Regions from separate parts of the Candidatus Pantoea communis genome, predicted to be linked through region 4. Evidence: predicted binding sites of a transcription regulator. Region 4 holds the regulator's gene; each other region holds the start of a gene.
The links. Region 4 encodes LexA, which represses DNA repair genes until DNA is damaged. Its sites were predicted from a motif close to TNCTGTATGTACATACAGNA; they were not measured.

Region 1 (7,868 bases), on a different contig from region 4:
TTGAGGCCCTGCGGCACAATGCCATTCTCTTCGTTGTAACGCTGCTGCTTCTCACGACGACGTTCGGTTTCGCCCATCGCGCGTTCCATCGAAGGGGTGATCTTATCAGCGTACAGAATCGCCTTACCGTTGATGTTACGCGCCGCACGGCCAATAGTCTGGATCAGTGAGCGTTCGGAACGCAGGAAGCCCTCTTTATCCGCATCGAGGATCGCCACCAGCGACACTTCCGGCATGTCGAGACCTTCGCGCAGTAAGTTGATGCCCACCAGCACATCGAACTCACCGAGACGCAAATCACGAATGATCTCCATACGTTCAACCGTATCGATATCGGAGTGCAGATAGCGCACCTTCTCGCCGTGCTCCACCAGATATTCGGTAAGATCTTCCGCCATGCGTTTGGTCAGCGTAGTGACCAGCACACGTTCATTGATCGCCACGCGTTTGCGAATTTCTGATAGTAAGTCATCCACCTGAGTGGCGACCGGACGCACTTCCAGAATCGGATCCAGTAGCCCGGTGGGACGTACCACCTGATCAATCACTTCGTCACCGGATTTTTCCAGCTCATAGTTACCCGGCGTGGCCGAAACATAGATGGTTTGCGGTGCCAGCGCTTCAAACTCTTCAAAACGCATCGGACGGTTATCCAGCGCCGAAGGCAAGCGGAAGCCATATTCTACCAGCGTCTCTTTACGTGCGCGGTCGCCGCGATACATGCCGCCAATCTGGGGGATGGTGACGTGCGATTCGTCCACCACCAGCAATCCATCGGCGGGCAGGTAGTCAAATAAGGTCGGCGGTGGCTCGCCCGGACCGCGACCCGAGAGATAGCGCGAGTAGTTTTCAATGCCAGAGCAGTAGCCGAGTTCGTTCATCATTTCGAGATCGAACTGGGTACGCTGGCTGATGCGCTGCTCTTCCAGCAGTTTATTGTTCTCCAGCAGCACCTTGCGACGATCCACCAGCTCGACCTTGATCTCTTCCATCGCCTGCAGAATACGTTCGCGTGGCGTCACGTAGTGCGTTTTCGGATAGATGGTGAAACGCGGGATCACGGACTCAATCTGCCCGGTCAACGGATCGAACAGCGACAGACGCTCAACTTCTTCGTCAAACAGTTCGACACGCAAGCCGATGTCGTCGGATTCAGCCGGGAAGATGTCGATCACTTCGCCACGCACGCGGAAGGTGCCACGCTGGAACACCTGATCGTTGCGGGTATACTGCAGCTCCGCCAGACGGCGCAGAATGCTGCGCTGGTCGATAATCATGCCGCGCGTAAGGTGCAGCATCATTTTCAGATAGAGATCGGGATCGCCCAGGCCGTAAATCGCCGAGACCGAGGCCACCACAATCACATCACGGCGCTCCAGCATCGCTTTGGTGGCTGAGAGACGCATCTGTTCAATGTGCTCGTTGACCGCCGCATCCTTCTCAATAAAGGTGTCGGAACTCGGCACATAGGCTTCAGGCTGGTAGTAATCGTAATAAGAGACAAAAAACTCCACGGCGTTATCCGGGAAGAACTCTTTCATCTCACCGTATAACTGCGCCGCCAGCGTTTTGTTTGGTGCCATCACCATCGTCGGGCGATTGAGATCGGCAATCACGTTGGCGATGGTAAAGGTTTTACCCGATCCGGTTACCCCCAGTAGGGTTTGATGTGCGAGACCATCCTCCAGCCCCTCTTCAAGACGACGAATGGCCTCAGGCTGATCGCCTGAAGGTTTGAAATCAGAGTTGAGTTTGAAGGCTTTACTCATGGTTTTGCGGTTCCTGCAGAAGATGTCAGCGAGCAGGCTGATAATTCTACTCTGCTATGACGAATTTGCCAGAAAAAAATACTGGATATATTTACAGATATCTTGCACGATAACGGGGAAAGCACCTGTCTCGCTTCAGTGCAATTTAAGCGGCAAAAGACAAAAGCTTGTTGCGCAAGGTTATCCCCAGAGCCGTGACGCTTTTAACATTTGTCAAGAGAGCGTCATTAAATTGCAGTCCGATGACAAGGCAGAAAAATCTCAGGCTTGCTTTTAATTAACCTGCTGATTTTATTGGTAATGGTTCTAAAGTCCAGTTTCGCAGCATAATGTATGCAGGCCGCGTATTTCCTCGCTTCCACGCGGTTTTCAGTCGCTAATGCACAAGGTTATCCACAGGAATAGTGGATAACTGAATCCAGCCCCGAGCCCATCAGCTGTGTATAATTTTCCCCGCTCTTATCCTGGCGTGCGAAATATTTTTTTTTCGTTTTTTTTTCCGCCTGCCTTAAACCGCTTTAACTATCCTTTTGGCAAGTCAAGCACCATTGTTCTCGTAAAAACCATGCCTTAAGACCACTTATTTCTTCAGTGATTGCCTTATCAGTGAACAGATGCACCAGAAACGTTAAGCATTCAGCACCGTCAAAGTGCAGTCAGGTTATTACTCAGTGGGATTATTAAGTATTTCTCACCTTTTAAGCCCGCTTTCGCTGGATTCTGACTCAGAATATCCCGTTCCATTAACCTGGCCTGGTAATTGCAGTAGTTTAACGATGGAGTGACGAGTCCATACGGCTTGCCTTGCAGGCCATCAACAGCAGTGTCCACCTTAATCGTGCACGACTGTATGCCAGACGACACAGAGCGGGAGCATTCAGGCAAATAATCTGGAAGGAGTATGTCAGATGCTGAGTTTACGTTCGGTGAATCAGTTTTACGGTCACAACCATATCCTTTGGGATGTGGATCTCGATCTGCCGCCCGGCACCTGTACGGGTGTGCTGGGCAGTCCTGGCATGGGCAAAACCACGCTGGTGAACTGCATTATGGGTCGCTTGCCTATTAACAGTGGCTCAATGATCTGGCAGGAAGATGGCTCGCCACCCGAGAATTTGTTGCTGCAGCCCGCCGAACAGCGTGCGCGCATGGGGATTGGCTATGTGCCGCAAGGTCGCCATATCTTTTCGCAGATGAGCGTGGAAGATAATTTGATGATCGCGCTGATGGCCGCTCAGGACGATCGCAGCCGTGCCATTCCTGAAATGGTGTTTGATCTGTTCCCGGCACTCTATTCCTTGCGTCATCAGCGCAGTGGCGAATTGCCGATGGATCAACAGCAGCAGCTGGCACTGGCGCGAGCATTGGTGCTGCAACCTAAACTGCTGATTCTGGATGAGCCGACCGAAGGAATGTCGCCGTGGCTGGAAGAGGAGATGGGCAACCTGATCCGCCGTCTTAATCGCGATTACGGCCTGACCATTTTACTGCTGGAGCAGCATGTCTCCTTCATCCGCCGCGTGGCAGACTATTTCCTGCTGCTTCACCGTGGTCGCAATGTGGCGCAGGGTAAAGTCGCTTTGCTGGATGATGTGACGGTGAATAAGTGGCTGACAGCGACATGATGATGTGGTCGCCATCGATAAACTGCAGCCAAAATGTTGCATCACATTCTGACATTGAAGGTGCTGGTCTATGGCGGCCCTACGGACGAAATGATGTCAGGTGCGCACTGTTGCGTACCTGACATCGAATCGCCATCCATAACGATCCTACGGGCGATATGAAGTAGAGTGCGCATGAATGCGCATCTGAAACAGGCTCATGACTGCGGCAACGTTAAATACTGACCGCACTCGGCCTGTTGTGCTTCGCTGTCCAGATAGGGAATTTCACCGAGGAACGGTGCATCAATACGTTGACGCAGCGTGGCCATGTACTCGGCATGTCGTTTACCTGGCGGCTGAATATCATTGGCAATCCAACCGGCTAACCGCAACCCTCGCGCCTTCACCGCTTCCGCTGTCAGCATCGCGTGGTTAATACAACCTAGCTTCACCCCCACCACCAGAATCACCGGCAGTTGTTCCGCGTCGACCCAGTCAGCATAGGTCTGCGTCTCGGATAATGGCGTAAACCAGCCGCCCGCACCTTCAACCAATACCCATTCGGCCTGCTGCTCCAGCGCTCGCAATCCGGCTGACAGCGCAGAAAACGCAATCGGCCTGCCCTCTTCCGCGCTGACAATATGCGGTGACGTCGGCTCGACAAATGCCAGTGGATTCACCTGCTCATAGCTGAGCGCCAGGCTGCTGTAGCGCTGCAACGCTAGCGCATCGCTGTTACGCACGCCCTCTGGGGTGATCTCGCAGCCCGATGCCACGGGCTTGTATCCTGCGGTGCGTAAACCTGCTGCGCTTGCCGCCTGCAACAGTGCGCCACTGGCGACCGTTTTGCCCACTTCGGTATCCGTTCCGGTAATAAACCAGCGTGTCATTTGCTCAAAACTCCGTACATCAAGTGATAACTAAGACGATAACCCTGCGTATCCTGCGGCCAGTGCTGCTCCAGTTGCGTGAGCTGCGAGCGTGTGAGCGGCTGTGCGCCACGGCCGTCGTGCAGATGCGTAGCACCAATGCCTTTCAAAGAACGCATGGCACTCAGCGCGCTGGGGAAATGCAACGTGATAGTCTGCGGCTGGCACTGCGCCGGTAAACCTGTGAGAGCGGCAGAGAACTGCGCTGCGCTGAGAAAACGATTGGCGTGCTGACGGCCATCTAACCGAGCCCAGGCTTCATGCACTTCATGCAGGGAGCCATCGAGCAAGGTTGAGAACAGCACGCTGCCACCCGGCCGTGTGACGCGCAAAAACTGCTGCAACGCCAGGCGCAGATCGCTGCTCCACTGCACCGCCAGATTGCTCCACACGCCATCGACGCACGCATCCGGCAGCGGCAGATGATCGATATCGCCTTGCAGATAGTGCTGCGCCGAGCGCTGCTCACGCGCGGCGTCCAGCATCGCGCTGGAGAGATCCAGCGCCGTCAGTTCGCGCCCACGATCGCGCCAGTAGCGGCTGTACCAACCGGTGCCACAGCCCGCATCCAGCAGATGGGGCCCGAACCCCGCGGGTGCCAGCGCCAGTAGCGCATCGCCGCTCTGCCGTTGCAGCTCGGCATGCTGCTCGTAATGCTGTGCCGCACGGCCAAACGCTTTGGCGACCGCTAGCTTGTTAACCTGCAGCGTCATACAGCGCCTCCAGCAGACGATCAATATCGTCGTTATGATGGGCAGCAGTGAGCGTAATGCGCAGCCGCGCCGTGCCCGGCGGCACCGTCGGAGGACGAATGGCGCTAACCCAGCATCCCGCTTGTGCCAGTCGTTGTGACAACGCCAGCGCCGCGCTATTTTCGCCGACGATCAACGGCTGAATAGCACTGGCTGATGGCATCAGTTGCCAGGGCAAATCAGCGGCACCCGCCCGGAATCGCGCAATATGACTATTCAGCCGCTCACGCAGTTCATCGCCCTGCTGGATCTGGTGCAGCGCCGCCAGCAGCGCACAACACTGTGCCGGTGGCATCGCGGTGGAGTAGATCAGATGGCGTGAAAACTGTTCGACGTAATCCGCAGTAGCATCGTCACACAGCAGCGCTGCACCGCTGACGCCAAAGCCCTTGCCAAAAGTGACAATCAGCAATTCCGGCTTCACGCCCTGCTGCCAGCAACTGCCGCGCCCCTGCTCACCGTGCACGCCAATACCGTGCGCATCATCCACCAGCAGCCAGCCGTTGGCGCGGCGCGTCTCTTCAGCAAGAGCGGCGAGCGGTGCGCTGTCACCATCCATGCTGAATATGCCTTCGGTCACCACCAGCGTACCGCCTTCCGACGGGCTAGCCAGCAGTTTTGCCAGACTCTCCGGCTGGTTGTGCGCAAAGCGGCGTAATGTGGCGGGAGTGTGGCTGGCAGCATCCAGTAATGAAGCATGCGCCAGCTTATCAGCAAGAATGCGATCCTGCTTTTCAGCCAGCAGGTGGATCACCGCCTGGTTGGCGGCAAAGCCAGAGATAAACAGCAGTGCGCGTTTATAGCCCAGCCAGTCAGCCAGCTGCTCTTCTAACTGTGCATGATGACGGCTATAGCCCGTCACATGACCCGATGCGCCCGCTCCCGCTCCCGCCTCTGCCGCGCCCTGTTGCCAGGCCGCAATCACCGCCGGATGCTGGCTCAGCCCGAGATAATCATTGCTGGAGAAGTGCCGGTATGAACGCCCCTCCAGCGTTATCTCGCGCACGCTGTTGTGTTCAACCCGGCGTCGCAGACGCCAGCCATCGGCATCACGTCGCGCCGCCAGCGCCTGTTCGATGCGAGATGACCAGCCCATCACACCGCCGCGTTGTAGAACTGCTCGGTATCAGCATGCACCAGCTGCTCACTGAGCTGATACTGCTGTTCGTTATCACCGGCGGTAGTGGCGGTATGTTCTGGATTCAGGCCCAGCTTGCGGAACAGAATCAGATCTTTGTCCTCCTCCGGGTTTGGCGTGGTCAGCAGCTTGCAGCCGTAGAAAATCGAGTTAGCGCCGGCCATAAAGCACATCGCCTGCGTCTGTTCGCTCATCTGCTCACGACCCGCGGACAGGCGGACGTGTGACGATGGCATCATAATACGCGCCACGGCGATAGTGCGGATAAAGTCGAACGGCTCAACGTCATCGTTATCGGCCAGTGGCGTGCCTTTGACTTTCACCAGCATGTTGATCGGCACGCTCTCGGGCGGTGTCGGCAGGTTCGCCAATTGCACCAGCAAGCCAGCGCGGTCTTTCACGGTTTCACCCAAACCAACGATGCCGCCAGAACAGACTTTGATGCCTGCGCCGCGCACTTTATCCAGCGTATCCAGGCGTTCCTGATAGCTGCGGGTGGTGATGATGCTGCCGTAGAATTCCGGCGAGGTATCGAGGTTGTGGTTGTAGAAATCCAGCCCGGCGCTGGCCAAACGCTCCGCCTGGGTGTTATCCAGCGTGCCCAGCGTCATGCAGGTTTCCATGCCCATGGCTTTAACGCCCTGCACCATCTGCTCCAGATACGGCATGTCGCGTTCGTGCGGGTTTTTCCACGCAGCACCCATACAGAAGCGGCTTGATCCTGCCGCTTTGGCTTTACGCGCCGATTCCAGCACCGCTTCCACTTCCATCAGCCGCTCGGACTCCAGCCCGGTTTTGTAGCGCGCACTCTGCGGGCAGTATTTACAATCTTCCGGGCAGGCACCGGTTTTGATCGACAGCAGCGTACTGACCTGCACCTGACGCGGGTCAAAATGCTGACGGTGAACTTGCTGCGCTTCGAACATCAGCTCAAGGAAAGGTTTATCGAACAGAGCCTGGGCTTGTGTCAGTGTCCAGCGGTTTGCCATTGCTTACTCCAAAAAAAGGGGTTCATCCCGACGATTAACGTGGTTATACTTGTAAACTAAATCTTTTCAAAATGGTTTACAAGATCGATGTTCACCCAAGACGACCTCAACTTTGACCGCCAGCATATCTGGCATCCTTACACGTCAATGCGCGATCCCCTGCCCTGTTATCCGGTGGTCGCGGCGCACGGTTGCCAGCTCCAGCTGGCCGATGGACGTGAACTGGTTGATGGGATGTCGTCGTGGTGGGCAGCGATTCATGGCTATAACCATCCTCGTCTCAACAAGGCGCTGACGCAGCAAATGGCGCAGATGTCACACGTGATGTTTGGGGGCATTACCCATCCGTCGGCAGTGGCATTAAGCCGTCAACTGGTCGAGATGACCCCTGAAGCGCTGGAGTGCGTGTTCCTTGCCGATTCGGGGTCGATTGCCGTCGAAGTGTCGATGAAAATGGCGTTGCAGTACTGGCTGGGGCGCGGTGAAACGCGACAAAAATTCCTGACGCTGAAACGCGGCTATCACGGCGATACCTTCGCCGCCATGTCGGTGTGCGATCCGGAAAATTCGATGCACAGCCTGTGGCGTGGCTATCTGCCCGAGCATCTGTTTGCCGCTGCGCCGCAGTGCGGTTTTGATGACGAGTGGAACGATGCGGACTTCGCTGATTTCGCCCGGTTAGCC
Region 2 (7,868 bases), on a different contig from region 4:
AAACGATGCACCTCATCCACAAATAGGATGGTACGGCGGCCCAGTTGACGATTCTGCCGGGCGCGCTCGATGGCTTCACGGATCTCTTTCACGCCAGATGTCACGGCAGAAATTCGCTCAACATCCGCCTTGCCATAGTGCGCAATAATCTCTGCCAGCGTTGTTTTCCCTGTTCCTGGCGGCCCCCACAAAATCATTGAGTGCAGATGCCCGGCTTCAATCGCGCGCGGCAGCGGTTTACCCGCCGCCAGCAGATGCTGTTGCCCGATATACTGCTGCAATGTGGCTGGCCGCATACGCGCGGCCAGCGGCTGAAACTCATTTGAAGAGGCGAAATCCAGGGACAGGTTACTCACCGCGACCTCACTGACGTTGATCGTCCACCGTTACCCCTTTTGGCGGTGTAAAGGTGAACTTATCTGGGCTGATCGCACCGTTTTTCTGGCTTTTCAGCTGATAATCACTGTGTTGACCATCTTGCTCAATCGCACTGAATTTGTTGATGGTTCCGGATGCAGAGACGTTGATGGTGAATTGCTTCAGGTTGCCATCGCTACTTTTTGGTGTCAGTTCGAAATTATCACCCTGCTGCTTGATGTTGTACTGCTGCCAGTCGCTTGGCTGATTTCGGGCAATCAGCATAAACGGCGTATTGCTGGTGGCGTTCTGCAGCAGGCTAACGCTGGCTTGCTCGACAAACGGATTATAGAACCACAGGTTTTTACCGTCGGAGATAATCACGCTTTCGTCTGGCGCGGTCATATGCCAGTTGAATAAGCTTGGGCGTTTAACCCACAGCTCACCTTCACCATCCTGTACATTTGCACCGCTGCCATCTGTCACTTTCTGGCTAAAGCTGGCATGGAAGCTGTTTACTTTGTTCAGACGCTGCTGCAAATCGCTCGACGCATCCGCCAATACCGACGAAGAAACAAAACCGGCCAGCAGGCCGCAGGCAATAACGCGTAATTTCATCTGATTCGATTCCTTATTCATGGTTTCCCGACACTTACTGCATTAAACGTAGTTGCCGCTCTGTCTGTTCGACAGAAGAAAAAGCCGAAAGCTCCCAACGATATGGGGATCGTTCTGCAGATAAACAACGGGCCAGTGTTAACTGGCCCAGAAGTAAGTCATGGCGTGCGCTAGATTACATCTCGTGCGGCGGCGGTGATAGCACCTCGCGGTTACCATTATGGCCCGGTTCAGAGACAATACCCTGCGCTTCCATCTGTTCAATGATGCGCGCTGCACGGTTGTAACCAATACGGAACTGACGCTGCACACCGGAGATAGAGGCGCGACGTTTCTCGACCACAAATGAGACCGCCTGATCGAACAGCGGATCAAGCTCTTCATCACCATCAAGACCGCCCGCTGTGCTCTCGCTCTCTTCACCCGCGGTAATGCTGTCGATGTATTGCGGACGTCCACGTGCTTTCCAGTCCTGCACCACCGCATGCACTTCCTGATCGCGCACGAAGGCACCGTGGACACGCACCGGCATTGAGGAGTTAGGCGGCATATAAAGCATGTCACCCATCCCCAGCAGTGATTCCGCGCCGCCTTGATCAAGAATGGTGCGTGAGTCAATTTTACTGGACACCGTAAAGGCGATACGCGTTGGGATGTTGGCTTTGATCAAGCCGGTAATCACATCCACCGACGGACGCTGGGTTGCCAGCACCAGGTGAATACCCGCCGCACGCGCTTTCTGTGCCAGACGAGCAATCAACTCTTCAACTTTCTTACCCACCGCCATCATCAGATCGGCGAATTCATCGACCAGCACCACGATATACGGCAGTTTTTCCAGCACTGGCGGCGTGGTGTCCATGCTGTCACCCGGCTTCCAGAACGGGTCTGGAATTGGACGCCCCATGGCAGCAGCCTGCTCAATTTTCTCGTTGTAACCGGCAAGATTACGCACGCCCAGCGCAGACATCAGCTTATAGCGGCGTTCCATCTCACCCACACTCCAGCGCAGCGCGTTCGCTGCATCTTTCATGTCGGTGACCACCTCAGTCAGCAAATGCGGAATGCCTTCGTAGACGGAGAGCTCCAGCATTTTCGGATCGATCATGATAAAGCGCACTTCTTCTGGTGTGGCTTTATACAGCATGCTGATGATCATGGTGTTCACACCAACCGACTTACCGGAACCGGTCGTACCGGCAACCAGCAGGTGCGGCATCTTCGCCAGATCGGCCACCACCGGCTGGCCCGAAATGTCTTTCCCCAGCACCACTGACAGCGGTGACGGGTTATCACGGAACTTGTCGCAATCCAGCACTTCGCGCAGATACACGGTTTGGCGATGTTTGTTCGGTAATTCCAGGCCGACGTAAGGTTTGCCTGGAATCACTTCCACTACACGCACCGCGACGGCAGAGAGCGAACGGGCCAAATCGCGCGACAGGTTAGAGATACGTGCGGCTTTCACGCCAGGAGCAAGATCCAGCTCAAAGCGGGTGATAACCGGGCCAGGCGAGATGCCCACCACCTCAGCCTTCACACGATAATCGGCCAGACGCGCTTCAACCAGACGTGCTGTCTGCTCAAGCGCGAACATATCCACCGGTTCCTCTTCCGAAGGCGGAGAGGTCAGCAAATCAAGCGTCGGCAGCGGCGTAGAAGGCTTTTCCAGCGGACGTTCATGACGAACCAGGAACGGATGGAACAGGCTATCTTGCGCAGGTGCGAGCGGTTGAGGCGCTTCTGCTGGCGCAGCATAGCTTTCGGTCTCGGGCGATGACCATGGGCTATTGTGCTCATTCAGCGATGGCATGGCTTCCGGCTGCGGTGCTGCAGGTTGTTGCCACTGCGCAGGTGCTTCAGATTGCGGTGCGGCAGGCTGCTGCCACTGCGCAGGCGCTTCAGGTTGCGGTGCGACAGGCTGCTGCCATTGCGCAGGCGCTTCCGGCTCAGGCGTGGCAGCGATGGTAAACAATGGCTCGCTTGGGCCGTCATCAACCAAATCTTTCATCGGCGAAAAATCAAAGGCTGATGAAGTATCAAGGTTAAATACTGGGCCTTCATGGGTATCAGATTGCTGATAGCGTTGTTGCTGCTGAGCGGCAAACTGATTAGCCAACTGCGCCTGATGTAAAGCCTCTTCATCTTCTTCGACTTGATGCTGTCCGGTCTCTGCATAGCGCTGCTGTTGCTGAGACGCAAACGCTTCGCGCAGGTGTGCTTCCTGCAACGCGGCATCCTCTTCATGATCCTGTAACGGTTCATGATAGGTCGCAGTCATTTCAGGCAGTTGCTGTTCGGCTTCTTCTCGCGCTTTGTCTTCAGCCATACGCTGTGACGGCAACTTAATGCCGTAAGAAGCCAGTTCACGACGTGTTGGCAGTTTAACTTTGTTCGGACGCGGCAATTCAGGGCCAATACCCTGCTTCACCTGCGGGTTGTAATCGCGCTCCGGCACCACATCGAAAGCGGGTGTATACGCAGAAGCCGTTTTCGCTGCAGCTGCCCCCACTGCTGCGGCTGCCGCAGTGTTCAGAGAAGCAGATGATTGAGCGGCATCCTGCCAGTTCCCCATGCGTGGCCCTTCATCGTCATCAACGGGTGAAAACGCTGAAGGTGCAGGTTCGCCCGGAACTTCAAAGCGATACAGCGGCGGTGCGGGTTGAATAACCGGTTCAGGCGCAGGCGGTACCGCAACAGGTGCTTCTGCCGCTCGCACTTCCGGGGTATGAACAACAGGTGCCGCTTCGGCTGGTGCATTGAACACGGGGGAAGGCACAACTGGCGCCTGGTGTGCTGCTTCGGCGGTCACAGCAATGGCTGCAGCTGTCGCGGCACTGGCTTTGGCTAGCAGAGGATCATCCGGCAGCTGTTCGGCGATAGGCTCAGCCACCTTACGCGGCTTAGCCAGTAGAACGTCATCATCGTCATCATGCGATTGCGCAGCACGCAGTTGAGGCGCAGCATGTTCGGCATGCTCTTCCTCTTCTTCGTACTCATCTTCTTCCTGCCAGGGTTCGTCATGACGAGAGCGGTTGCTGGCGAAGGTCAGCACGCCCATCACCACGCTCCCGATTTTTTCGGCGATCGTCAGCCACGACCAGCCTGTGTACAGGGTTATGCCTGCCGCCCAGACGCAGATCAGCGTTAAAGTACCGCCGGCAGAACTAAACCAGGGTGCCATCGCATTACTGACGAGGCTGCCAATCACACCGCCCGAAGCAAAGTACCAGATGTCGTCGACGTTCAGCGCGGCCAAACCGCAAGTGGTCACCACCAGCGCCAGTACGCCAATCAGGCGTAAGCCCACCGCAAAGTAATCGATGTAATCCTGGCGATCGCGCTGACGGAACGTAATCCAGCACAAGCCAATGATGACCGGAGGAATGGCATACGCCATCACGCCGAAAATGAATAAAAGGGTATCCGCCAGCCATGCGCCGACACTGCCGCCCAAATTATGGATCGGTTCATGCCAGGCGGTCTGCGACCAGCTGGGATCGGAAGGGTTGAAGCTAACCAGCGACACCATCAAATAGATGGCGAACAGGGCCACAAGGATGAGCAACGCTTCCAGCAGCCTGCGTCCACTGCTCAGCGGTTGTAACGAAACGTCTTTATCTTCTGTATATTCCTGGCTCAAGAGAACTCTCCAGGTGCCTGTAAATTAAGAAGGCAACAGCGCCGGGCAAGCCCGACGCTGGTCCTGTATGAATTCACAGGAGTGTACCGAATTCCTGCAAGTTTTGCACCTGCCCTGCATTACCGGGTTTTGATCACCAGACGATTGCTCTGTTTGACCTCTTCCATCACCACGTAAGTACGGGTGTCGTTAACGCCCGGCAGGCGCAGCAAGGTTTCACCCAAAAGCTTACGGTAGGCGGACATGTCCGGTACACGGGTTTTCAACAGGTAGTCAAAGTCACCGGAAACGAGGTGACACTCTTGAGTTTCCTCAAGTTTTTGTACAGCGGCGTTAAATTGTTCAAACACATCTGGCGCACCACGATTCAGAGTAATCTCAACGAATACCAGCAGTGAAGCATCCAGATAATGTGGGTTCAGTTGTGCGGTGTAACCCAAAATGAAGCCCTGACGTTCCAGTCGACGCACACGCTCAAGACACGGCGTAGGTGATAAGCCAACACGTTTTGAAAGCTCAACATTAGAAATACGGCCGTCTTTTTGCAATTCATTCAGAATGTTTCTGTCGATACGGTCCAGATCTTTTCCGGGGCGTTTCTTATTGTCTACCATTATTATTGTCTCTCTTAATTCCTTCCCTTTACCTGCCACACCCTGAAAACGCTCATTGTTCAGGGCCTTACTGAAGTGAAGACGATAAGTCTGTGCAGTAACGCTTCCATCCGTATGACGCATGTTGTCTGTCCACATCATGCGTCATTACCAATGTCAGACTGAGTTTATCCGGCAAAAACGTGCAAAACAGAAATGATATTCTGTTTTGAACCGCTAAATATTCTCCGCTTCTGGTAATGTTTTCGCAAAACAGCAGGCGATTGTCAAAGTAAAACATCCAAATTCAGTACAAGATGCCAGATAGAGTTCTGGGTTGCTGTTTTTAAATGAGAATTTTTATGCTGCTGCACCAGAATTTGCCGAGCATTGCCCCCCTTTTGGCGCAATCGACGTGCAGAATTTGCACTCATCGACTACGCCGCTTGCAGCGATTGTTATCAAAATTGCTGAAACCTTTTTTTGCTGCGCTAATTTCCCTACAATCAAAAACTATGTTGTCGCAAAAAACTGAGGAACGCATGAGTACGGCCAAACACAGTAAGCTGCTCATTTTAGGCTCCGGCCCTGCCGGATATACTGCGGCAGTCTATGCCGCCCGCGCTAACCTGAATCCGGTATTGATTACCGGGCTGGAAAAAGGCGGTCAGCTCACCACCACAACTGAAGTGGAGAATTGGCCAGGCGATCCGAACGATCTGACAGGCCCGGCGTTGATGGAACGTATGCAAGAGCATGCCGAGAAATTCAACACCGAAATTATTTTCGACCATATTCATACAGTAGATTTGCAGAATCGCCCGTTCCGTTTAACGGGGGACAGTGGCGAATACACCGCTGACGCGCTGATCATTGCTACTGGCGCCTCCGCACGTTATCTCGGCCTGCCCTCTGAAGAAGCGTTCAAAGGCAAAGGCGTTTCCGCCTGTGCGACCTGTGACGGTTTCTTTTATCGCAATCAAGAAGTCGCGGTGATTGGTGGCGGTAATACCGCGGTGGAAGAGGCCCTTTACCTGGCAAATATCGCGGCGAAAGTCCATTTGATTCACCGTCGTGATAGCTTCCGTGCGGAAAAAATCCTGATCGATCGTCTGATGGATAAAGTGCGCAACGGCAACATCGTATTGCACACCGATCGCACACTGGAAGAAGTGGTCGGCGATCAGATGGGTGTCACCGGTGTGAAACTGCTTTCCACCAAAGGTGAAGAGCCGGAAACGCTGGATGTTGCCGGGCTGTTTGTGGCGATTGGTCATAGCCCGAATACTGCCATTTTCGACGGCCAGCTGGCGCTGGAAAACGGCTATATCAAAGTGCAGTCCGGTCTGCAGGGCAATGCGACCCAGACCAGCATTCCTGGCGTGTTTGCGGCGGGTGACGTGATGGATCATATTTATCGCCAGGCGATCACGTCTGCCGGCACCGGCTGTATGGCGGCGCTGGATGCAGAACGCTATCTTGACGGGCTTGTTAAAACCGATCTGTAACTTGTTAATAAGCTGATCATAATTGCAAAGAGGCGACCTGTTTAGGTCGCCTTTTTTATTGCCTGCATGCTAAAGTTCATGCGCTTACTATTTCCGGATACTTTATCCGGTTTTGCCTCTCTCCATCAGTGATCAAACGGCTTCGCATGGAAAAATCACGGCAGCAACATCTTCTTCGCTGGCTCCGCCAGCAACGTCTTCATGGCGCACGAAGTTTACGTGCCGCATCGCTATTCGGTTTTGCCGGTGCACTGGTGATTATTGCTCAAGCCTGGTTGCTGGCCTCGCTGCTGCAGAATCTTATTGTCGCCCAACAACCGCGCGGTGCCCTGCTGACTGATTTCATCCTGCTGCTGTTGTGCTTTGCTCTTCGCGCAGGTCTGCACTATGCACGAGAAATGGCAGGTTACCGTGCTGGCGTTGCCATCCGTCGCGCTCTGCGCAAACAGGTACTGGATAAGCTGAATGATTTAGGTCCTGCCTGGGTTCAGGGCAAACCAGCGGGAAGCTGGGCAACGCTGCTGCTTGAGCAAATTGAAGAGATGCAAGAGTATTACGCGCGGTATCTGCCACAGATGTCACTGGCCGTTTTTATTCCCTTCGCCATCCTGATAGCCATCTTCCCCATTAACTGGGCGGCAGGATTGATCCTGCTCGCGACCGCACCGCTGATTCCAATTTTCATGGCGATGGTCGGCATGGGTGCCGCCGATGCAAACCGTCGCAACTTCCTCGCACTGGCACGTCTGAGCGGCGATTTTTATGACCGCCTGCGCGGGCGTGAAACCTTGCGCCTGTTCTACAGGGCTGCCGCTGAACAGCAGGCGATTGCTGAAAGCACCACGGATTTTCGTCAGCGCACCATGGAAGTGCTGCGCCTTGCTTTTCTCTCTTCCGCAGTGCTGGAATTCTTTGCCTCACTGGCGATTGCCGTGGTCGCGGTCTATTTTGGCTTCTCCTATCTTGGCGAACTCAATTTCGGCCATTACGGCACTGGCGTGACCTTGTTTGCTGGATTCCTGGCACTGATATTGGCGCCTGAGTTTTTCCAGCCGCTGCGCGATCTGGGTACTTTTTACCACGCTAAAGCGCAAGCTGTTGGGGGCGCCGATGCACTGGATCGTTTTCTTAACGAAAGTCCGGAGATCC
Region 3 (7,868 bases), on a different contig from region 4:
CATTGCCTGCGCAGCCGTTTCCATAATGGAACCAATGCTATTGGCATGGTTCAGAAACATGGTGCTGGAAGCCTGTGGGTCGAGGTCTATCACCAGAATACGCAGGTCGTGCTGCAGCAGATCCTGATGAACGCGTAGGCCATGTGCCAGGGTAACGGTACTGACTGTTTTTGATACGCCCCCTTTCAGGTTCACGACAAAGACAACAAAGGGGCCTTCACCGGCGTGTATATCGCGATATTTAGGAACCTTACGATGGGCATAGATGTCCATTACGTCCTGAATGGTAAGCGCATAATGCTTTGCATTACCCGCATCTTTTTTCCCGAAAACATGGCCCTTCTCTTCCATTTCATCAATTGCCTGCTCAACGGCACGGCGGCTTAGCTTAGGAAGGTTGGCAACCGAATTTCGTGTGAAAGTCTGATAGTACTGATCGAGACCAAATTCATTACGTCTTACTGTAATGTCGTCACTCATGCTGCGCAGCATTGCATTTGCTCTGCGTGCCGTCTCATCTAATCCGCCGTAATTACTCTTCATTCGTCCGCCCCGTTGGCAATCAATGATGCAAGTGTACGCAATATAATTGTACGTGCAAGATTTAATGGAAAAACATCAAATGTTTGTACGTGTGAAATTATCCGTTCATTTAACTTGTTAGTTGCATGAGGCAACAGCACAGTAGCGCTATACAAAGCTGCTCAGTGTTTGGATGACCGCCCTCCCCTCTTCCGGATTAGCTATTTTAGTAGAACGAGAACCTCAAGTTTTTCCCATCATGATTTCACGTCTAAGTTGATGATTATCATACTTAAAGTATCAGAATTTCAATGTGAAATTCCCGTTCTGATTCATGTCAAATCTGAGATGTAATCAATGCGAAACAGATTTCGAACAGAATAACAAATGAATCCTATACAAGAAATTGCCACAAGAAGATCATCAACCCTAAAGCCCAGGTTCTCATCTTTTTTTAAGATAATGCATTATTCATTACACTCAAGAAAGAAAAATGAAATTCATGACTAATGCTGTGTTGGTATGCCTTGCACTTCCCTGCTCGCCTATGGCTGTGGCTGCTGCCTGCGCTTCTGAACAAAAAGCAGTGAATCAAGTTAACGCGTCAATTCTGGTAGACCAGACGACCTCCCTTGTTGTGCCGAAATCCATTAATATGCAGATCGAAAGCAAAGATGGTTTTATGCAAGGAAAAGGTGCCTTCACGTTTGACCAGTGTGGAGGGCTTCTTCAGGCCGACATTGTTCAGGAGAGAAATGAAAAAGCACCCAAAGGTATCCTGACATCAATTTTCACCATGCATGCAAGCAGACGGGAGTATGGCTGGGATACAGTTATGACCTTTCGCAATTCTTTTACTGATACCCTAACGCAAAAAAACACCCTGTTTGTTGATGCTCAAATCAAAGGTGCTTACTTGGTTAACCCGAAGGGAGCTATCGAAAAGTCTGGTGATATTACAGAAGGAATCTATGGCACCCTGAAGCAGACGAGCACAGCAATGACTCATTATCAATATAACGCTAAAGGTCAAATTGTTGGCGCCAAAAGAACTAGTTCTCTCAAGTCCGACCGAACTTTTACTCAATTCAATTACAACGCTGCAGGTCAGCTGACTGGCAAGCAATCTGCTTCAAGAAAATCAGAATACAGTTATGACAAGTTAGGCAGGCTGGCAAAAGAGATCAGTATTCAGATTTTTTCCACTACTGAGAAAGCGGTAACACGCTGTCTCAAGAGGGATAAGTTTGATCAGTGCATAAACGCGGTTGAGCATGTCACAATTATTATTCCAGATTATGCTGGGGGCAAAGACAAGATTGAAGAGCATGATGTGAACGTGAGCCGTTCCTATATTTATTGGGAGTGATTTACTTGGCCATGTCGCGGGTGTGTTGGCACACTCGCCGAGCTAACGTCGGCAAAATGTAAAATCATGCAGAAAACTTAGTTTGGGATTTTGTAAGTAGTCTAATCAACCCCATACGGTCTAATACTGGCGTTTATAAAATGCGAAATATAAATTGTGAAGTTAGCATGGCAAAGCAGATAGTTGCTGATTAGCATATTCTGGCAATGGGCAGCTCTTTCCAGTTAGTAGTCCAGGCTTTGCTTAACATCTCTCGCTTCATGCGCCATTCCGGCTGAATTCCTTTGCCTGCGAAACCGATGCTGTAACGCCCGGAACGATTCATCTTATCCATCAGACTCATCAGGGCATCACTTCCCGCACGTGGAGCATGTTCATCAAACAAATTGAGTTGAGCGAAGCCGTCAGGTCGCAACTCGCTCAGCATGATACCGGCTTTAGCAAATCGAAAACCCGGCTGCCAGATGCTATCAAGTGATCGTATGGCCGCCTGAATAATGTCGCGTGTATCCTGTGTTCAGACCTGAAGTCGGACAAACGCTGTGTTGCTGTAGCCGGGCCGCCCGTTGTCAAAAGGTGAAGTGCGGATAAAAACCGAAACGTGGTGGCAGAACTGACGGTCTTCACGCAGCTTTTCACCGACACGCTCGGCGTAAGTGCAGATAGCCTGACGCATGGCCTCATAGGTTGTAATGCGTTCCCCGAAACTTCGGCTGACCACTATTTGTTGCTTAGGGGGAGGGGCATCCTCCATTTCAATGCAGGACTCACCGTTGAGCTCGCGCACGGTCCGTTCCAGAACGACACTAAAATTCTTACGGATAAACACAGGGGAGGTGCGTGCCAGTTCGAGTGCTGTTCTGATGCCTAACAGATTAAGCCTCTTGCCGATTCTAGAACCCACGCCCCACAGTTCTTCGACGGGTTGCCGTGACAACATTTGCTCAATGCGCCCGGGATTATCAGCTGTCAGCGCCAGCACGCCACGAAACTGGGGCCACTCTTTGCTTGCCCACTGAGCCGATTTTGCCAGCGTTTTCGTTGGTGCCAGGCCACAACCCACCGTCAGACCGGTGCATTGCAGAACATGCTCCCGGATCATCCGCCCGAAATTTTCATAAGGCATGGTCAGTTCCATTCCCCTGCAATCGCAAAATCCCTCGTCCACCGAATACACTTCCAGGCGGGGAACAATCTCCTCAATACAGGACATCACCCTGTTGCTCATGGAATGATAAAGCGCGTAATTGCTGGAGAAAAAATGGATCTTAACGGGGAACTGCTGGTTTTTAATTTTGAACCAGGGTTCTCCCATGCGTATGAATTTTTTGGCTTCTTTGCTTCTTGCTATAACACAGCCATCGTTATTCGAAAGAATGCAGACAGGTTCATTTCTTAGCGAGGGCTGAAACGCCTTCTCTACGCTTGCATAAAATGAATTCACATCGATAAGCCCAAACATTCAGTTTCTCCGGCGCGTGGTGTGAACGAAATGGATGACTACGCCAAAAATTTGAAGAGAATCAGGATCGGGTTTGATGACAGGGTAGGCAGGATTCATTGGCTGCAGAACCGGCCCGTCAGGTGTGATCAGCAGGCGTTTTACCGTAAACTCGCCGTAAACCTCAGCGATGATAATGTCACTGTGTTCAGGTTTCAGTGAGCGATCAACGATAAGCAGGTCACCGTCATACAGGCCAATGTCCTGCATGCTGCTGCCCTGTGCGCGCAGGAAGAAGGTGCTTGCCCTGTGAGTGATGAGATGCTCATTGAGGTCCAGCTCCTGCTCAGCGTAGTCCTGGCAGGGTGACGGAAACCCGCACGGTACGCGTTCAAGAAACAGTGGCCGGAAACGGGGAGGCGGATTAGACGCCGGATTTATCAACTCAAAGGCGTTGAACATAAAAATAGTCTCGCATGAAATAACTGTATATATTTACAGTAGTATTAACTGGCTTTCAGGCAGACGCAAGATGCTCTTGGCAGGGGAGGGGAGGTAAACCTGTCTGTTCGTTGATTTTTAAAGCTATATAATCCTCCGTGTGATTATAAAATAACCAACCGTCTGCTCGCTACTAACTGCATGGTATGCAGCAATCTATCCACAGCTTTAGGCATCGGGTGTGCAGGGCTGATGTGGATAGCCTTGCATTCAGATACTTCAGCCCCATCCACCTCATCTCTTTCTTCGCTAAACACGGTGCGCTGGCCCGGGTTATATCCTCTTGATAAGTGCGAGATACAGCTGCGTAAACAGGTGAAGTGGGTTTTGCCATTCATGATGCTTTCCCTGGTGGGCGTTTTGGGTACGGACGTGGTAAACAGCTTCCAAACTGAGGATAACTTTCGATATCTTTTATCACTGACAGTTTCTGTAGTAGCGATCGCTTTCTGGTGCTGGATGGCAGCCTGTGCTGTGAAAATATTCAGGATTAGCAAATAGCTGAGCGCTGCAAGCCGTCATTGGCCTCCCGGCAGGCCGCCGGATCTTCAACCTGACTGCGTTAACCGGCGAAGCCAGTATGCTTCGCTGATTCACTAAAGGATGCATTACGGGCCATAAAGCTTAGCTCTGAAGGTTTAATAATCTGCTGGTCCTCAGCGGACTGAGAATGTCATCAAGAACAATTAATCCTTACTGAAGTGGAAGATGCATTTATGGTGGCATGCCAGCACATCTCTTAATGAGATGACTGTATTTAATCAGGGGCAGGAAAGTTAACATGAACCAGACAGGAAACGGTTTGCCTCCGTTTCCTGCACTGACTGAGTAAAGGAAATGACGTGCTTTTCTAGTCAGTTTTCGCGGAAAGCCCCGACGTTAAGTCTGCGCCGGTTCAAATAAGGCAATCGCATTCGCCAGTATGTAATCAGTAAATTCTTTCACGTGAAACACCTGAAAGCGGCTACTGTTGAGATCGCTGATGAAGCCATCCGCTGTAGTCTTAAGGCTAGTCAGCCAGTCATATTCTTCATGCAGTTTGCTCCGGCAGAGCTCATCGTCATAACGGTTCTTCAGGCTGAAACTGACTCTTTTCATGACAACCGGGTCGAGTTGCCTGAAACTGTCAATAAAGAGGGCGGGGTCGGTCAGGTGTAAAAACGGCAGTTCAAACAACCTCAATCTGGTTTGGTCGGAGAGGCTAAGTTCTGAAAGAAACGTGAAGTCTCCCTTTTTAAGCTCTTCACTAAACTGTGCCGCAAACTCCTCTAGTGAAGAATCAAATCTGTTCTGCTGTGCGACCTTGGCATGCTCACGGATGGCTTTGAAATCATCCCCATCACGGTTAAGAAAACCCATCCCTTGCCAGGCCATTAATTCATTGTGACGTGATTTCACAAACGCATGCTGAATTTCCTTCGGCCCCATACGGCTGTAGTGGCTGTCTGTCTGGTGATTAGTCTCATTTATGATGTCCTGAATCACATCCTTCGTCAGGCCTTCGTTCGCCAGCTCTATCAGGATGCTTGCCGTCATCAGGAGTTCACCAAACTCCGTGATTTTGCCAGAGAACAGGTTATCTCTCGCAATGTCATACTGCTCGGATAACACGTTCTCCCTGAGCTGCCGGAAATTCCAGAGATATTCCCATGCCTGAGCGCTGGCGCTTCTGAAAAAGCGTGTGATGTCCAGCTGCGTGCGAAGTTCATCCGTCACCTTTCCATCGCAGATCAGTTCGCGCCAGTGCTTTCCATCCAGCAGTTTCTCACTTAATACAGGAGAGGAGTATTTCTGCACAATCTTGTCGTACTTACTGTCCTGCTTTTTGTCGCCCAGCATCAGGGAGTAGTTAATCTTGCCGATAGTATCAAACTCTTCATGGCTGAGATTGCCGCCCCGGTATTCCATGGAGAAGATCAACAACTGGCGGCAAAAGATCCCCATAAACTCGTCATTTTTGACGTATTGAACTCCCAGCAGGTTGGTGATTCGTTCGACATCCAGGAAGTATTGCCTCAGATGCCTTAGGTTGTTGTAACCCGCAGATCGATAGAGCGCTTCTACAGATTGCATGTCAGCTTTAAATGCTTTTGCAACAGTACGGCTGCTCACCTTGCCTAAGAACTCCCCGCAGGCACCGTGTAAATCCGATACGACCTCAAAGGTTCTGCCAATAAGCTTTTCTTTTTTTCTGATGTAACCAGCACTGGCGTGATTGTCGTCATTATTTTTGCGTTTTTCGCTTTTTATGATTTCATCTTCATTCGCAATCAGGATCGCTTTGTATCCGTTAACTTCCACAAAGTGATTGATATAGCCGAACAGCAGCGTCAACTCGATGCTCGTTCTCTCGATATCATCAAACACCAGCACAAAGCCATTAGGTTCCCGGCTGAAGTCACTCAGGTTTATGCTGGGAATACTGGCGTTGATATCTAGGTCAGGTTTGCTGTCGCCATTAAGATCGATTTTGAACGATGCCTTTAACGTATTCTTGAGTACGTTTGCACCGAAAATCAGAGCTTTGTTTGAGAGGACAGGGTGAAGCTGACGATAGAACTCATCTTCAATCTGTTCAATGGTGTTGATGCCATACAGGCTTACCTTGAGAAATTTGAATTCCTTATCGGGTGTCTTATATTCCCTGAGCACCCGTTCAATAAACCAGGTTTTTCCTGAACCCCAGGCGCCTTTTATCATGATGGCGTATTGCGGCTCGGTTTTCAGGTCAAGGTAGTAGTTAATAAATTCCTGGGTATGGCGATTGTCCATGTGTGATCCCTTTTATTTAGCAGGCTCAATCTCTGAAGACCGTCCGCCTCTGAACAGCGAGTCAGCAGTATACGCACCTCACGTGGGATATCGTTCTCAAGCCGCATTTATTCCCTGGCGATTCCATGATCGTACTGACCCGAAGCGAACACCTTCCTGAGGTTTCCAGGGCATGGCTGAGTAAAGGGTGAGCGTTTCGTTTTCTGCTGGTGGCTTCATCTCCACCGGGGTGGGCATCGCATCATTGCCCGGTAAAAGTCTGATGTGTGCTGTAATGCCGTAGGCGGTTAGAAAGCGTTGACTCCAGCCACATTGGCTACTCAAAGCCTGCCTGCGCTAAACAGTAAGCTGGCGGGGTTTTCTGGGGAACAGCCCTTCATTTCAGGCAGGTGAATTTGCCTGATTCAAACCATTGGTCAGTGCAGGGCAGCTCACCTATCATCCTGCAGAGTAGATGCGGGAAGGTCGCAATCAGAATTGGCAAGGATCATTCGCCCATACAATACGGGCATTTTGCAACATTTGCGCTGTGCCGCTTTGCCAAATTTACGGCCTGATAGGTTTTATACACGGAGCCCAGGAAAATACGGTTACTGTTATCAATCAGGCTGGAGCACCCCCTGACGTGGAGTGTTGCTCCACCTGCTACGGCAGGGGTCAGATAGCAGTAAAATGATGACTCCATGAGAGAACTCCTCATATTAACAGTGGCCCGAAAGCATAACAATTTGCTTCAGCATAGTGTTTCAGAACGTGTAATAGAAGGACAGGCGTTATAACGATTTCATGCCTGTGATCTCCGTTATCATCTTTTCATGTTTGCTTTGACCTGGCTTCAACGCAGTACGTCCAAGATCTAGGAGAGAGGGTTGTCCAATGAAATGTGCGTAGTTAAAAGAAGGGCGGTTCAAATCGCACAGAGTGCCTTGACTTGACAATCAGATTATAAGGAACCCCTATATGTCGAAAACACCAGTCTAACGAAATTATCTATTGCTACGAGCAGACCGGCTACCATGGTTGCCTCAAAAGTGACTATGAACGGTAAAATTAATCCATTTAAAAAATATTCTCACTTTCGCCATCAGCGGTTTTACAACATATTATGTAGGTCGTGCATAAGCATAAATGAGATATGATGATGGATATATGAATGCGGTTTAGACCATTTTCACCGCGTGATAAAACACTCGCTTGAGTAATGCTGCCTGTCTCTTATTTTATATCCCCCCTATAGATAAATGAATGATTACTTATTTTTTG
Region 4 (7,868 bases):
ATAAGCCGTGATTGCCGAGCCACGGGAGTGTCAGTAAGGCAAGCCCATAACCCACTGCCGCCATCACCATGCTGTTGCGCATTTCGCGCCCGCGCGTGGCGCCGATAAACATACCGTCCAGCAGATAACACCAGACACCGATCAGCGGCAGAATCACCTGCCAGCCAAGATAGCGATCGGCCATCTCTCGCAGTGGCTCAAGCGAGGTGAGCAACGCCACAATTTGGGGGCCGGTTATCGCATAGATGGCTGCGAACGCCAGGGCAACGATACCAGCCTGACGGCAGGCAGCATGCCAAATCAGTAATAAGCGACTGCGATCTCGCGCCCCCACCGCTTCACCGGAGCAGGCCTCCACGGCATAGGCAAAACCATCCAGCGCATAGGCCGTAAACGTCAGGAACATCAGCAGTACGGCATTCACCGCAACAACATCTGGCCCTAAACGCGCGCCCAGCAAGGTGAGTGACGCGAAACAGATTTGCACCATCAGCGAACGCAGCATGATGTCGCGGTTGAGCCGGAACAGGCGTGCCGCATCACCACGCCAGCTCTGTTTTAGCAGATTGAAAGAAATGCCGCGCAACTTAAGCACACGTACCACCATCCATAACCCCACACCCAGCGTGACGTACTCTGCCACCGCCGTTGCCGCCGCCGCACCTGCAACGCCCCAGTGAAGCTTCAGCACAAACAGGAGATCGAGCAGGATATTCACCAGGTTACCGACAATGAGCAGCACCATCGGCGCTCGCGCATATTGCACGCCAAGCAACCAGCCCAAAATCACCAGATTGGCTAAGGTCGCCGGTGCGCTAAGCCAGCGAATGTTGATAAAAATTTGTGCCTGGTGTTGCATTTCCGGGCTGCCGCCCATTAATGAGGCGGCGATCAAACTGAAGGGCGCGCGCAGTAATAAAAACAGCACGCCCGCCACCAGGGCGATCAGCAGAGGTTGCGTCAACGCCCGCGCTAAGGCGGTTTTATCGTTCGCGCCAAACGCCTGCGCAGTCAAACCCGTGGTGCTCATGCGCAGGAACAACAGCAACATAAAGATGAAACTGGTCGCCGTTGCACCTACCGCCACGCCACCGAGGTAAATGGGGCTATCGAGATGGCCAATCACTGCCGTATCGACGACACCGAGCAGCGGAACGGTAATATTGGAGAGAATCATCGGCAGCGCCAGCCGCCACAATGCTTTATCTGAAGAGGAAAACAGCCGCATTCGCCCGTTCCATTGTTGCGCTGGTCAATAGGACCATTAACCGGCAATCAGCCTGAAGAGGAAAATCAATGTATCAGACTGCGGTCAGCACAGCGACCAACCGCAGCGGGGGAATTCAATGAGAGATTAAAGCCATTCGCCGTTACGTACGATGCCCACAGCCAAACCTTCAACGGTCAGAGCCTGCTCACGGGTATCGACCACAATCGGCTGGAATTCGGTGTTTTCTGGCAGCAAATGCACAATGGCACCCTGCTTTTTCCAGCGTTTGACGGTCACTTCATCATCAATGCGCGCCACCACAACCTGACCATTACGGACTTCCTGGGTTTTATGCACGGCAAGCAAGTCGCCGTCCATAATCCCGATGTCTTTCATCGACATACCACTCACCCGCAGCAGAAAATCGGCGGTAGGTTTAAACAGATTGGCATCAACCTGATAGTGCGCTTCGATGTGCTCTTGCGCCAGCAGCGGCTCACCGGCGGCCACGCGACCGATCAGCGGCAACCCTTCGGAGACTTCTTCTTCCATTAGCAGGCGGATGCCGCGAGATGCGCCGGATACAATCTCGATGACGCCTTTACGCGCCAGTGCTTTCAGGTGTTCTTCCGCAGCATTGGGCGAGCGAAAACCCAGTTGCGCAGCAATTTCCGCACGCGTTGGCGGCATGCCGGTCTGGTTAATGTGGTCGCGAATCAGATCATAGACCTGTTGCTGCCTGGTGGTTAACGCTTTCATCCCGCCCCCTGGTTGTTTATACAGTCGCTGTGAGTATATACAGGTATTGGCGAAATGAAAACCAAAACAGAGGGAAAAATCAGCGGTTTGAAGATTCTGGAATGCCTATCGCAAATGCGACCAGAGCAGTGCGATCCAGACAAACAGAGCCAGTAAGATAGCCAGCAACACCGCCGCTGAGCCCATATCTTTTGCTCGTCCGGCTAAAGGATGGCGCTCTTGCCCAATGCGGTCCACCACCGCTTCAATGGCGCTATTCAGGATTTCAACAATGATCACCAGCACCACGGAGCCAATCATCAGTACGCGGGAAATCGCATCAACATCCAGCCAGCAAGCCACCACAATCGCCACCAGTGCAGCAATGGCTTCCTGACGAAATGCGGCTTCATGTTTCCAGGCGGCGCGCAAGCCCTGCCAGGAATAACCGGCTGCATTCACTATTCTTTGAATACCGGTGACGTTATTTGCCATGCTTTGGAACCCTTGATGTGATTTGGCGTCAATATGTGGGCTATCTGAGGTCGTGTAAGCCACAGATCTTCGTTGCACTTTCTGGTATGCTTGCCGCGCTTTGCTAACAAGAGGCTTTAAGTTGTCTATGTCAGGTTGGCGTAAACTTTATTACAAACTATTGAATTTACCACTCTCTTTTTTGGTAAAGAGTAAGGTCATTCCGACCGATCCTGTCTCAGAACACGGGATCGATCCGACTCGTCCAGTGATGTATGTTTTGCCTTATGATTCAAAGGCTGACCTGCTCACTCTTCGGGCACAGTGCCTGAAACATGATCTGCCCGATCCGCTGGCTCCGCTGGAGATCGACGGCACGCTACTGCCGCGTCACGTGTTTATTCATGATGGCCCACGCGTATTCCCCTATTTCGTTGCCAATCCTGAGTCGGTGAAGCTATTCCACGACTATCTCGATTTGCACCGCAGTAACCCTGATCTCGACGTACAGATGTTACCGGTGGCGGTGATGTTTGGTCGTGCGCCGGGACGCGAAATCCAGGGAGAAGATACGCCACATCTGCGCATCCTTAATGGTGTAGAGAAATTCTTCGCCATTTTGTGGCACGGACGTGACAGCTTTGTGCGCTTCTCGCCGACCGTTTCCCTGCGCCAGATGGCGACGGAGCACGGTACGGATAAGTCGATTGCCCAGAAGCTGGCACGCGTGGCTCGCATTCACTTCGCGCGTCAGCGCCTGGCTGCTGTAGGCCCACGTCTGCCTGCGCGTCAGGATCTGTTCAACAAGCTGCTGCAATCCAAAGCGATTGAAAAAGCGGTTGAAGATGAAGCGCGTAGCAAAAAAATCTCGCACGAGAAAGCCCAGCAGAATGCTGTTGAGATGATGGAAGAGGTCGCAGCGAACTTCTCGTATGAGGCCATTCGCGTCACAGACCGCGTGATGGGCTGGCTGTGGAGCCGCCTTTATCAGGGCATCAACGTCAACGGTGGCGAGCGAGTCCGTCAGCTGGCGCAAGATGGCCATGAGATTGTGTATGTGCCCTGCCATCGCAGCCACATGGACTATCTACTGCTCTCTTACGTGCTCTACCATCAGGGGCTGGTGCCGCCACACATCGCGGCCGGCATCAACCTGAACTTCTGGCCAGCAGGTCCGATTTTCCGTCGTCTGGGTGCTTTCTTTATTCGCCGTACCTTCAAGGGCAACAAACTCTATTCCACGGTGTTCCGTGAATATCTGGGCGAGTTGTTCAGCCGCGGATATTCAGTCGAGTATTTCGTTGAAGGCGGGCGCTCGCGCACGGGCCGACTGCTGGATCCTAAAACCGGCACGCTGTCGATGACCTTGCAAGCCATGTTGCGCGGCGGTAGCCGTCCGATTACGTTTGTTCCGATCTACATCGGCTATGAACACGTCATGGAAGTGGGTACTTACGCCAAAGAGTTACGTGGCGCGGCCAAAGAGAAAGAGAGTTTCCTGCAGATGGTGCGCGGGTTACGTAAACTGCGCAATCTTGGCCAGGGCTACGTTAACTTCGGCGAACCCCTGCCGTTGATGAACTATCTGAACAAAAACGTGCCGGAATGGCGTGATGCGATCGATCCGATTGAACCACAACGCCCGGCATGGATGACGCCGACCGTAAATGATATCGCGGCACGTCTGATGGTGCGTATTAACGAAGCCGGTGCCGCCAACGCCATGAACCTGTGCGTCACCGCGCTGCTGGCTTCTCGTCAGCGTTCCCTGACGCGTGAGCAGTTGATTGAGCAACTGGAATGCTACACCCAGCTGCTGCGTAACGTGCCTTATTCACCGGAAGCGACTGTGCCGGAGATGAGTGCTGAAGCGCTGCTTGATCACGCCATGGGCATGAACAAGTTCGAGACGGAACAAGACAGCATTGGCGATATCATCATTCTGCCGCGCGAACAGGCCGTCCTGATGACCTATTACCGCAACAACATCCACCACATGCTGGTCATGCCATCGCTGATTGCCGCTATTGTGCAGCAGCATCGTGAGATCAGTGAGGCGGAGCTGCTGCGTCAGGTGAGTCTGGTTTACCCGATGCTGAAGAGTGAGCTGTTCCTGCGCTGGGATAACGCAGAGCTGCCAGGCGTGCTGAATGCCCTCTGTGCTGAGATGGCGCGACAAGGCCTGATTACCGAGCATGATGGGCAGTTACGCATGAATCCGGCCCGCCATCGTTCATTGCAACTGCTGGCTGCCGGTATCCGTGAAACGCTGCAGCGTTTTGCCATCACCTTCGCCATTCTGAGTGCCAAGCCGACGATTAACCGCGGCACGCTGGAGAAAGAGAGCCGCACGCTGGCGCAGCGTTTGTCAGTGTTGCATGGCATTAACGCGCCAGAGTTCTTCGACAAAGCGGTGTTTACCGCGCTGGTGCTGTCACTGCGTGATGAAGGCTACATCAGTGATTCAGGCGATGCCGATGCGGAACGCACCCACATTATGTGGCAGATGCTGGCAGAGCTGGTGACCAGTGATGTCCGTCTGACCATTGAAAGTGCTGTAGCCCACGAATAACGTCGGGCATAAAAAACAGAAAGGCGACCCTCAACGGGTCGCCTTTTTTATGGCAGCAACCCCTTAAAACAGGTCAATAAATGGCTGAGTATTGAGAAGTACGCCGATAAACAGCACCAGACCAACGTAGTTATTATTTAGAAAGGCCTGGAAGCAAGGATCGCGTTCACGTTGAGCAATCAGCTTTTGTTGATACACAAAGAAGCCGCCCGCCACCAGCAGTGACCAGTAAAACGCCCCGTTCAAATGCAACATCAATCCGACTAGCGCCATTAGCCCCAGCGTGGCCAACTGCAATAAGCCGATGATCAACTTATCGAAACGACCGAACAGAATCGCTGTGGATTTCACGCCAATCTTCAGGTCGTCATCACGATCAACCATCGCATATTGCGTGTCGTAAGCCACCGTCCAGCAGATATTCGCGAAGAACACCAGCCAACAAACAAGAGGTAAGGACTCACTAACCGCCGCCCAACCCATTGGAATCGCCCAGCCGAATGCCGCTCCCAATACCACCTGGGGTAAATGGGTGTAGCGCTTCATAAACGGATAGACCCACGCCAGTGCCAGGCCACCAAATGACAGAAAAATCGTCATACGGTTCATGGTCAGCACTAGCGCAAATGCCAGCAACCCGAGCACGACAAACAGGATTTTGGCCTCTTTCTCCGTCACCGCGCCGCTCGCCAGCGGACGCGATGCGGTCCGTTTGACATGACCATCCACCTTACGGTCCGCATAATCATTGATCACGCAACCCGCGGCACGCATCACAATGACGCCGAGCACAAATACCACCAGCACAGACAAAGGCGGCACCGCCATGCCTGATAACCACAGTGCCCACATGGTGGGCCACAGCAGCAACAGCGTGCCAATCGGTTTATCGATGCGCATCAGGCGTCGATAAGCCTGCCATTTGGTCATGGTTAAGGTTTTTTCCACAATCCTTTATCCTTGATTCAGCGCGCGGTACAACGGCGACGCTGGTAAAAACAGTTCAGTTAGCAGCAGCGGTTTGCCTGATAAACGCAGGCGCGAGCGACGTCCCCACAGATCATCCACCTGGCCGGGGTCGATAAAATCGCGGCTCAGCGTCGAGGAGGCGAAAAGATAGCGCCCCAGCGGACGAGTGCCAAGATTTTGCAGCATCTGCTCCGGGCCGTTCAACGTGCTTTCTGGCACCACGGTTCGCCCAATCAACCAGGGTTCGCCATCGCCGCACAGCACGATTTCACGTAACCAAAAGCGATCATCGGCGGGCAGGAATTCCGCTTCTGGCGCCATCTCGTCAGCGGTAATAAAGCTTTCGCGGATCAGTTCCACCGTCACCTGCTGGCAATGCTGCTCGAAGCGACGCGTCATGGAGTCTTCCTCCAGCAACCAGTCAAGCAGAGGGGGGGAAAGCAAGGGGGAAGTGGCTGGCAGCCAATGCAGTGCGAGTAACTGGCGCAGCGCGTGATGCGACATCAGGACATCTCCGGAGAAAAAGTTGCCCTAGTTTAACGCAGAGAATCGGGCGTGGCACTGCTGGTTGTGCCACGCCAGACAGAAGGGGGATTATTCGCGCTTTAAGCGATTGCTATTGGCTAACCACAGCGTGACCACCAGAATTAAAATCGCCGCTGAATAATAAAGCGTGTCGAACGGGTTTTTATGGTCAACGATAATCAGACGAATGATTGCGGTGATGCCGATATAGATGAAATAACGCAGCGGGAAGTGATAGCCGGACTGGAAGTACTTCACTATCAGCGCGATAAATTCGAAATAGAGAAAATAGATCACGATGCCTTCGATCAGCAGGTAAGAAGACGCCTGCTCACCAGTACTAAACAGCACATTAGCTAAATGAATCGTCTCTTTGCCAAGAAACACCACCAGGATGATGGCCAACGTCACCAGGCCAATATTCAGAACCCACTGTAATACCGAAGCAATAAGCTGCCCCGGTGCTGATTTTGTTGTCATTTTTGTGCGCCTCAAAGTACGGAAACTCTCTGAGGCTATCATGCTGTAGTGTGATCGAAATCACAATATGCTACACATCAACATCCACACAGAGCGCGTCATAGCGCCAGTACTCGCAGTCACAGTCGATAACCCGTTTGTGTTGATCGCGGTTAATGCGTGTAATGAGTAATCCGGGAGTTCCGCTGGCGACATTAAGTGCCGGTGCCGCTCTCGCAGGAAGCGGGCCGGGCAGAATGGTAAAGCGAGCGCCGCCGTAGCGAATGCCATAGCGCTGATCGTAGAGATCGGTAAGTGAGCGGGTGAGGTCTTCCTCTAGCAGGCCGGGAAAAAAGGCTGGATTGAGGTAATGCTCCACGTACAACACCGCGCGCCCATCAATACGTCGCAGGCGTCGAATGCGAAACACGCTATCCCCTTCCAGTAACTGCAAATGCCGTGCAATCACCAGCTGTGCCGGGACTTCCCGCGCCTCAATCACTTCAGTGAGAGCGATGCGCCCTTGCTCGGCGGCCATGGCATGAAAGTGGCTGTGATGGGCCGGGTTATACACCAGCCTGGGTGGGGCGAGAAACCAACCTCGACGCAGTTCACGGTAAATGACGCCCTGCGCTTCCAGTAAGCCCAGCGCCTCACGCAGGGTAATACGCGTGGTGGAATAATATTCACTTAAACTGCGCTCTGCCGGCAAACGTCCGCTGGTAAATTCACCGTTTTCAATGCGTTCGCTCAGCGCCGCAGCAATCACATCCACCGTTTTCGACGACATTTTTTAGCCTCATTTTGGGGCAATTCTGCACTATGACAGTTCGATGACTACAATATGACAGGCATATCCCACGCTTTCGCGCGCTGTATCCGCATGTGGAGCTAAGCGTCACACCACATTTCACCACCATG

Region 1: a site for LexA is predicted at 1,849-1,868, ahead of uvrB (excinuclease ABC subunit UvrB). Genes of this name have one in related genera too.
Region 2: a site for LexA is predicted at 4,680-4,699, ahead of F3J37_RS25500 (DNA translocase FtsK 4TM domain-containing protein). Genes of this name have one in related genera too.
Region 3: a site for LexA is predicted at 3,816-3,835, ahead of umuD (translesion error-prone DNA polymerase V autoproteolytic subunit). Genes of this name have one in related genera too.

What each region holds. Positions count from the first base shown of each region.
Region 1 is NZ_VWXC01000005.1:128,589-136,456, reverse strand. It holds gene uvrB (excinuclease ABC subunit UvrB) at 1-1,769, opposite strand, end outside; gene F3J37_RS09175 (ABC transporter ATP-binding protein) at 2,678-3,394, shown strand; gene bioD (dethiobiotin synthase) at 3,592-4,266, opposite strand; gene bioC (malonyl-ACP O-methyltransferase BioC) at 4,263-5,018, opposite strand; gene bioF (8-amino-7-oxononanoate synthase) at 5,002-6,153, opposite strand; gene bioB (biotin synthase BioB) at 6,153-7,184, opposite strand; gene bioA (adenosylmethionine--8-amino-7-oxononanoate transaminase) at 7,272-7,868, shown strand, end outside.
Region 2 is NZ_VWXC01000029.1:36,134-44,001, forward strand. It holds gene F3J37_RS25490 (replication-associated recombination protein A) at 1-356, opposite strand, end outside; gene lolA (outer membrane lipoprotein periplasmic chaperone LolA) at 364-975, opposite strand; gene F3J37_RS25500 (DNA translocase FtsK 4TM domain-containing protein) at 1,151-4,618, opposite strand; gene lrp (leucine-responsive transcriptional regulator Lrp) at 4,738-5,232, opposite strand; gene F3J37_RS25510 (hypothetical protein) at 5,549-5,746, shown strand; gene trxB (thioredoxin-disulfide reductase) at 5,754-6,719, shown strand; gene cydD (heme ABC transporter permease/ATP-binding protein CydD) at 6,866-7,868, shown strand, end outside.
Region 3 is NZ_VWXC01000019.1:81,542-89,409, reverse strand. It holds gene F3J37_RS21490 (AAA family ATPase) at 1-543, opposite strand, end outside; gene F3J37_RS21485 (RHS repeat domain-containing protein) at 1,016-1,891, shown strand; partial or broken gene umuC (translesion error-prone DNA polymerase V subunit UmuC) at 2,082-3,353, opposite strand; gene umuD (translesion error-prone DNA polymerase V autoproteolytic subunit) at 3,354-3,794, opposite strand; gene F3J37_RS21470 (hypothetical protein) at 3,938-4,171, opposite strand; gene F3J37_RS21465 (P-loop NTPase fold protein) at 4,713-6,605, opposite strand.
Region 4 is NZ_VWXC01000009.1:155,728-163,595, forward strand. It holds gene dinF (MATE family efflux transporter DinF) at 1-1,228, opposite strand, end outside; gene lexA (transcriptional repressor LexA) at 1,355-1,969, opposite strand; gene F3J37_RS13885 (diacylglycerol kinase) at 2,075-2,443, opposite strand; gene plsB (glycerol-3-phosphate 1-O-acyltransferase PlsB) at 2,571-4,994, shown strand; gene ubiA (4-hydroxybenzoate octaprenyltransferase) at 5,058-5,924, opposite strand; gene ubiC (chorismate lyase) at 5,949-6,467, opposite strand; gene psiE (phosphate-starvation-inducible protein PsiE) at 6,558-6,968, opposite strand; gene F3J37_RS13910 (UTRA domain-containing protein) at 7,039-7,737, opposite strand.